Regions from separate parts of the Halioglobus sp. D3-4 genome, predicted to be linked through region 2. Evidence: predicted binding sites of a transcription regulator. Region 2 holds the regulator's gene; the other holds the start of a gene.

Evidence for each region. The regulator sigma-54, encoded in region 2, starts transcription at its own class of promoters, with help from an activator protein. The targets are predictions, from matches to a motif close to TGGCACANNNNTTGCNNT.
Region 1: the regulator sigma-54 is predicted to act here: its motif matches at 2,163-2,180, upstream of AC0L6S_RS12360 (PEP-CTERM sorting domain-containing protein).

Annotation. Positions count from the first base shown of each region.
Region 1 is NZ_CM147907.1:2,880,956-2,885,171, forward strand. Features, by position in the region: gene AC0L6S_RS12355 (outer membrane protein assembly factor BamB family protein) at 1-1,624, shown strand, start outside; gene AC0L6S_RS12360 (PEP-CTERM sorting domain-containing protein) at 1,709-2,026, opposite strand; gene AC0L6S_RS12365 (CDGSH iron-sulfur domain-containing protein) at 2,474-2,713, shown strand; gene AC0L6S_RS12370 (DNA-3-methyladenine glycosylase I) at 2,786-3,385, shown strand; gene AC0L6S_RS12375 (hypothetical protein) at 3,570-3,791, shown strand; gene AC0L6S_RS12380 (COX15/CtaA family protein) at 3,846-4,216, opposite strand, start outside.
Region 2 is NZ_CM147907.1:2,673,021-2,677,236, reverse strand. Features, by position in the region: gene rapZ (RNase adapter RapZ) at 1-524, opposite strand, end outside; gene ptsN (PTS IIA-like nitrogen regulatory protein PtsN) at 540-998, opposite strand; gene hpf (ribosome hibernation-promoting factor, HPF/YfiA family) at 1,009-1,296, opposite strand; gene AC0L6S_RS11510 (RNA polymerase factor sigma-54) at 1,369-2,862, opposite strand; gene lptB (LPS export ABC transporter ATP-binding protein) at 3,040-3,765, opposite strand; gene lptA (lipopolysaccharide transport periplasmic protein LptA) at 3,743-4,216, opposite strand, start outside.

The DNA.
Region 1 (4,216 bases), 210 kb from region 2:
GGCCGGCAGCGCGCCGGACGCCAGTGACTGGATAGACCAGAACCGCTGCGATACGCCCGACATCAGTCCTGGTAAAGAGTACGTCGAAAACTGGGGGCTGGGCACTGACAACAGGCGTTTCATGAGCCGTGATGCAGCAGGCATCGACCGCAGCAATGTCGGCACGCTGGAACTGGCTTGGAGCCTGGCTTTCCCGCGCGTCACGGACATGCGCTCACAACCGGCCATTATCGGTGACACCATGTACTTCGGTGACAAAACAGGACAACTCTATGCCATAGACCGCACCAGCGGCTGTATCAAATATCATACCAAAGTGTTCAGTGGTATCCGCTCCGCGATAACTGTCGCGACACTTGAAGATGGCAGCAAGCTACTAATCTTTGCCGACTCACTCGCTACCGTGTTCGCAATGCACCCACAAACACTAGAGGTAGTATGGCAGCACTCAGCCCGGTTGTTTAACACGTCGGTGATCTCCGGCTCGATCAGCTACCACGACAACCGCCTGTTCGTGCCGATCTCTTCTTTCGAAGTAGCAGCCGCGGGTAGCCCCGCTCATGTCTGTTGCACATCACACGGCGGCGTTATCGCACTGGACGCCAGCGATGGTGAACAACTCTGGCAGTGGCATGCGACACCGAATGCTACCCTGCAGGGGCAAAACGCTGCCGGACAGGACCTTCTCGGCCCCTCCGGCGCATCAGTGTGGACAACCCCCGCCATTGATGCCAAGCGCAATCGTATCTATATCGGTACGGGGGAAAACCTCACCCACCCCGCCACGGATACGTCAGATGCGATAATCGCGCTGGATATGGACAGTGGCGAGACAGTGTGGCGCTTTCAGGCAACCACCGGCGACGTCTGGAACGCGGCTTGCCTCAACGGCGGCGCCAATTGCCCGGAAAACGCCGGCGGCGATTTCGATTTCGGAGCATCTGTCATCATCACCCGCAACCGCGAAGGCTCGGATATTCTGCTGGCCGGGCAGAAATCGGGCGAGGTATTTGCACTCAACCCAGACACCCAGTCTCCCGGTGGTGAAGTACTGTGGCGCAATCGCGTCAGTCTCGGCACCACCAATGGTGGTATTCACTGGGGCATGGCAGTATCCGGGCAGCACCTGGTAGTGCCGGTTGCCGATCCCGAGCGGGACCGGCCGGGCTATACGCCGCAACCCGGCCTGTATGCGCTGGATGTGTCCAGTGGCGAACTACTCTGGCAGCAGCCAGTTGAGCGCGGTTGCGATATCGCCGAGGAGAACCGGCCCTTGATAGGTCTGGAGAGTATGCGCTCCGGTAAAAAACCGGAGTTGTCGGAACTGTACAAGTGTTCGTTTTACTACGGTTTGTCCGCCGCTGCGACCACCACGCCAGAGCTTGCATTCAGCGCCGGCCTCGACGGCAAGCTGCGCGCCTATGACATTGACACTGGCGAGGTCGTCTGGGAAACACAGACCGCACTGCCGTTCACTGCCAGCAACGGCATTACCGGTCACGGTGGCGCAATCGATGTCAGTGGTCAGGTATTGGCAGATGGCTGGCTGTATGTGCAATCAGGCTATTCCATGTTCGGGCAGCTTCCAGGAAATATGCTGCTTGCTTACAAGGTCAAACCCTGACACTGGCGCATCATGCGCTTCCCAGGGATACCAAAATTTGACTCGCCAGCCTGCAATAGGGTGGTACCACCGAGCGGACTTTGATCAACTGCGGCGACGCCGGCCAACTACGAGGCAGACCAGCCCGAGGCTGAACAAGGCCACAGTGCCGGGCAGTGGCACCTCCAGACGGGCCCAGTCAAACCGCCACTCCTGCTCGGTACCAGCAGCTCCTTGCACATCCTTGCTGGCAGCCTTCCAGGCGATTGCGTTGCCCTGCGAGTCGTCAGCGGCGGGCAACGCCCGTGCTGCAGCGCTCAGGCTGAGTAAAAAAGTGCAGGTGACTACACCACCCACTATTGGTCTGAACAAACGGAGTGCATTCGACGACAATGCCTTCACCCGTCCCAAGATAACTGCCATAAACCCCACTCCGAAACGATTTATTATTTTAGCCAGAGCATTTGCAAGTCCACCCTGAGAACACAAGATTCCTATGCATATATACCAATCATACGCAACCTTTTATTCTCAAAACTGCGGAACATTACGCAAACTTGAAACAAATAATATGCCAGAGGCAGGGTGCCGGGCAAACGAAACATCTATCTCTTTTAAATTCAATAAGTTAGATCATACGCGCCGACGACTTTTACCGCTGCATTGCTAAATTAAGCTAGCTATCACTTTGGGATACCAACACCACACCGACGAGTGTGCTCCGGTAGTTGGAGAAAGTGGGGATTCTGGCGTGACAACTGACATCGACAGATTGGTGGCCGCCACCTAACGTTTGATACTATCTCGCCTTGCGGGCCTGCCCTGCAACGCGGATGATACCGCCAACCGCCAGTCTGGAGGAGACTTGTTATGAAACAACCCAAACGCGCCGCCGACACCCCTTTCGGGGTTCTCGTAAAACCCGGCAATGCGTATTTCTGGTGCGCCTGTGGGCTGAGCGAAAGCCAGCCATTCTGCGATGGTTCACACAAAGATACCGGCTTCTCCCCGGTGCGGTACGATGCGACGGAGGACGCCAAGGTGTTTTTCTGCGGCTGCAAAGCCACAGGCACGCAACCTCTGTGCGACGGTAGCCACAGCGGCACATAGTTGGAGCACTTCTCCCAGATCCATCAACGGGCCTGCGAGCGTCATGGCGGCGCGACGGCGCTTAAGTCCTTGATGCCCGACGTGCGCAGCTCAACAGCCCTGTCCCGGAGCAAGGACGACCGCTGGCTGGCGCAGATGACCCGTTGCGTCTTCCAGGCCGGGTTTGTCTGGCGCGTGGTAGATCACAAATGGGACGACTTTGAAGATGTTTTTTTCGGCTTTCCGCCGGAAAAAATTGTGATGCTCAGCCCTGAACAGATCGATCGCTTCGCCGCCAACCCGAGAATCATCCGCAATCGCCAGAAAGTCTTGAGTATTCAGGCCAATGCGTTGTTCGTACTGGATATCACCAAAAAATACGGCAGTTTCGGCAAGTTCATCGCTCGCTGGCCCGAACAGGACCTGGTCGGGCTATTTTTGGTAATGAAAGATCAGGGCAGTAGGCTCGGTGGAATGACCGGGCAGCGCATGCTGCGTAACATGGGCAAAGACACCTTTGTCATTACCGCGGACGTTATCCGCTGCCTCAAGCGCAGCGGCGTGGACGTAGGCAAGAACCCTGTCAGCAAACGAAAACTGCAACGTGTCCAGGACGCATTCAACCAGTGGCACGATGAATCCGGGCTGCCGTACAGTCACATCAGTCGCATTTGTGCCCTCTCTCTGGAGTAATGGTAATTCCGCACTTCGCAGCGCCACCTCCCGCCGGCCCCATGACCAGGCAACAGCGTCAACTTGTGACGGCGCTCACAGATACCGTGCTTATTCCCCGTTTTTGCCCTATGCGCTAGTGCAACGTACTTTTATTTCTATCACACTACCGCCGTCATGAAATGCAATACCGAAGGAGGCCGCAATGTCTGCTGAAAGAGTTCCATTATTTGAATCAGAGCCAAATCGCTTCACTCTCAACGTGGTAACACCTGACAAGAAAGCCTACGACGGCGAAGAACGTCGCATGGAGACACGCCGGAAGGGAAAAGATCGCCGCATTGATGTGCGCTTCAACCTGACCAGCAAGGATCGTCGAGAGAGTGTTGGCCGTCGCGCGGAAGATGTCCTGCCCAAATTCTGGTAATGCCATTCTGCCGGGAGGCGCCACAAACGCTCTGCGCCTCCCAACGGTTAGTTCCTACTGACGCAACTGCACATGACTCAGGAACAGCGTAGCCGTCAACAGCAATACCGCCCCCCCCTGATGCGCCACACCCAGTGCCACCGGCACATGCAGTAACAGCGTACTGATACCCAGAATGACCTGAATTACCAGGGTTAGAACCAGCAGTATCGCAGCCAACCTGCCGCGCCCCGCCGTCGCTCTACGGTACACAAGAAACGCGGACACATTCAGCACCACGAATAGAAAATAGGCAAACATCCGGTGATTGAACTGGATGGTCGTAATATCTTCGAACATCGCCAGCCAGGCCGGTGAAGTCGCGTACAAACCACGGGGTATAAACGAATCTCCCATCAGCGGCCAGGTGGGGTAGGCAAATCCAG
Region 2 (4,216 bases):
CGCTTGAAACCGAAAGATTGAATCAGTATCGACATGGTTCCGGTGCTGGTGCCCAGCAACTGTTGCTTAATTGCATCGCGCAGTTCGTAGACCGTCATCTGGCTGGTATCCAGCACCAGATTGGCGCTTCGCGAGATGGGCTCCAGCAGTTCCTGCTCCCGGTCTATCGCCTCAGCCAATGAAACCGATTCGGTACTGAGGGGGTGACGGCGTCGCGTCTCACCAAAGCGCTGCAACAGCGCCGTTACCTGTGCGTCCAGATACAAAACCTGCACTTCTGCCGAGGATGGCAGTTTCTCCAGGATGTCACGGAAATTCTTTAGATCCTTCCAGGCATTGCGCGCATCAATGCAGACTGCAGTGCCCTGAAATAGCTGAAACTCCTTGTCATTGACCTTTTCCATCAGTGCAGGCAGCAGCGACACGGGCAGGTTATCGATGCAGTAAAACCCCTCGTCCTCCAACTGGTGCAGGGCGGTACTTTTTCCCGAGCCCGAGCGTCCACTAATGACGATTAATCGCACTGAAAACTCTCCTTGTCAGGTTGAATCACTGCACGCGATTTCGTAGAGCGCAAGGTCGTTGCTCGCCGCGCGTAAGCGAGCACAGAAATCTGACTGACTGAGCAGGCCTGCCACTGTCGCGAGGATATCCAGATGCTGTTGCTGGGCTTCCTCCGGCACCAGGAGCACAAACAGCAAGTCTACAGGTAGATCATCCGGAGCGTCGAACGGTATCGGTTCTTCCAGCGTAAGCAGTGCACCCAGTGGTTCAGTGCAGTCACCCACCCGGCAATGCGGGATGGCTATACCCTGGCCGAGACCAGTGCTTCCCAACTTCTCGCGAGAGATAAGGTGATCCAGGACCTGATCATAAGGCAGGGCGGTCTGATCGTCGCAGACGACGGTCGCGATGGTTTCAAATAACCGCTTTTTACTGATCCCCGGTGCGCAGCACACGGTGCGTGCCGGGGTCAGTATTTGACTGAGAGCATTCATTGTCGCGTGTCTAGTGCCCCCGGTGCTTCTGTTTGTGTTTGATCAGCTGGCGGTCCAATTTGTCTGAAAGGGCATCTATCGCTGCGTACATATCCTCTGATTCAGAGTGTGCAAACAAGTCGCCACCGGCGATATGGACAGTGGCCTCCGCACGCTGCACCTTTTTTTCCACCGTAAGAATGACATCGGTAGCGGTTATATGGTCGAAGTGGCGTTGCAATCGCTCGAGCTTGCTTTCGACATAGTCCTTCAGGGGAGTGGTGATTTCCAGGTGGTGACCAGTGATGGTGAGTTGCATAGGTTGCTCCTGTTACAGGTTTGAGACTATTGGTGCCTAATGCCGGCGAGGCCGGTTGCTGATAGTTTGATTCTAGACCAGACGTTTGCGTTCGTTGGATGGTGGTATAAAAAGAGCGTCACGGTATTTGGCTATGGTGCGCCTGGCAATTTCAATGCCCTGTTCTTTCAGAAGCGCTGCAATTTTGTTGTCGCTCAATGGCTTACGCGGGTTTTCGGCGGCCACAAGTTTTTTAATCAGCGCCCTGATGGCGGTGGACGAGCACTCTCCGCCACTGGTGGTCCCTACATGACTTGAGAAGAAATACTTGAGTTCGAAGACACCTCTGGGTGTGTGCATATATTTGTTTGTGGTGGCTCGCGAGATTGTGGATTCATGCATTTCAACGGCCTCGGCAATTTCGTGCAATACCAGTGGTTTCATGGCTTCGGTACCATACTCGAGAAAATTTCGCTGGTGATCGACGATTTTACTGGCAACCTTCATCAGGGTTTCGTTGCGGCTGTGCAGGCTCTTCAGAAACCAGCGCGCCTCCTGCAGGTTATCACGTAAATAGGTGTTGTCGGCGCTGTTATCGGCGCGTTTGATCAAACTGGCGTAGCCGGTATTGATGCGTAATTTTGGTGCGATATCGGGGTTGAGTTCTACCAGCCAGCGACCATTCTTCTTGGTGACAAAGACATCGGGGACAACGTACTCGACCTCCTCGGGTACCGCAGTGTAGCCCGGGTTGGGGTCCAGTGACTGAATCAGCGTCAGTATCTGTTTGAGTTCGTCCTCGCTAATTCGCGCGCGCCTGAGAATCTGGCCGAAATCGCTGCTTGCCAACTGGTTCAGGTAGCGGCTGACAATCAGTTTCGCCTGATCAAGCCAGGGCGTGGTGGGTGGTAACTGGTTTAGCTGTATCAGCAGGCATTCCTGCAGGTCGCGAGCGCAGACCCCGGAGGGCTCAAACTGTTGGAGCCGGTGCAGTACGGCGATGAGCTCGTCAAAATCTATCTCGAGGTCATCGGCCAGGCTCTCGTAAATTTCTTCAGGGCTGCTCAGGAGGCGACCGTTGGCATCCGTAGCGTCAATGATCGAAAGCGCTATAAGGCGGTCTGTATCGGAGAGTCGGGTCAGCCCAAGCTGCCACAGCAGTTGCTCACGGAGTGATTCACTGGCCGAGTTCTGTGCAGAGAAATCATGATCGTTGTTCTCATCACCCTGTGATGCTGGCGCCGATGCTGAAGGCAGCAGATCATCCCACTGCACATCAACAGGCAGATCATCAGACAGGGAGGACTCCCCGTCTACCTCCTTCGAGCTCCAGTCAGGCGCTTCCTCGGTACTGTCATCGTTTTTGTCGTTCTTGCTGCGCGAAGCGTCATCGGTATTGTCCGGTGCGTCATCACCTGAAGTGTAGGGGTCATCCTCAGACATCTCCAGAAGCGGGTTGCTATCCAGTGCCTGCTGGATCTCCTGCTGGAGGTCCAGTGTGGACAGCTGCAACAATCGAATCGCCTGCTGCAGCTGCGGCGTCATCGTAAGTTGTTGACCCAGCTTTAACTGGAGTGACTGCTTCATTTCAAGACTCGGAGCATTGTTTATCTCACGCGGGTATCATCCCGGCCGTTGGGACTTACACAGCCAGTGTAGCCCCCGTGGCCAACGGGTGGCAACCGCTTGGCGTGAAAATTGCTTGGTTTTGTGAGGTGGTCGAAAACTCGTGGCTATGGCCTGCGCGACCGCGCCGGGAAGGGGTTACATACGGAACTGATCGCCAAGGTATACCTGGCGCACATGTTCGTTGCCCAGTACATCTTCGGTTGTTCCAGAGGCGATAATTTGACCTTCGCCCACGATATAGGCCTTTTCACAGATATCCAGTGTGTCCCGCACGTTGTGGTCGGTTATCAACACTCCGATACCGCGATCGCGTAAGTGTAGAATGATCTGTTTGATATCGGTGACTGAGATTGGGTCTACACCGGCGAAAGGTTCGTCCAGCATAATAAAATCCGGCTCAGTGGCCAATGCCCTGGCTATTTCGATACGTCGTCGTTCGCCACCCGACAGCGCCTGGCCAAGGCTGTCCCGCAGGTGCTGGACATGGAACTCTTCCAGCAGTTCGTCACGCCGGGCCAGACGCTGCTTTTTATTTAGGTCCGAGCGCGTTTCAAGGATAGCCATGATATTGTCGCCGACAGTCAGCTTGCGAAATATCGACGCCTCCTGGGGCAGATAACCGACGCCGCGACGCGCGCGTTCGTGCATAGTGAGACTGGTAATATCCTCACCGTCAACGGTGATTAAACCGCGGTCAGCCGGAATGATTCCAATGATCATGTAGAAACAGGTAGTTTTACCCGCGCCGTTAGGGCCCAGCAAGCCGACGATCTGGCCGCTGTCTATCTCGATGGAAACGTCGTGAATAACTTCCCGTCCGCGGTAGGCCTTGGCCAGATTATTCGCTCTCAGTTGCGCCACTATCGTCCTCGTCCTTTAGTTCACTGGGAGGAAGCACGACGACCACTCTGTCGTCTTTGCGTTTTGGATCCGATATCGCCTTGGTCAGCTGTTGCTCAATAAAATAGTCAATTGAATCGCCGTTGACGATAGAGCCATCCTGCTCAACATAGCCGTCAGTCTGTAGGTGTACTCGCTCTTCGGGTCTGTAGTAGGTGATGATGCGGGCTCTGGCATAGACCATCTCTTTGTCCACTTCCGGTCTCTGCTGCATTTTTGCCGGTGCCCCCTCGGCAACAATCTTGCTTGCCTGCCCATCGTCCAGATAGATGGTGAGTTTCTCGGATTCCAGTTTCAGGCTACCCTGGATCGCGATGACATTTCCCCGGTAAATAGTGACGCCGTTGACGTCGTCGCGCTCGGCCTTGTCCGCGGTAATGCGCATGGGTTTGTCGCGATCCTCGGGCAATGC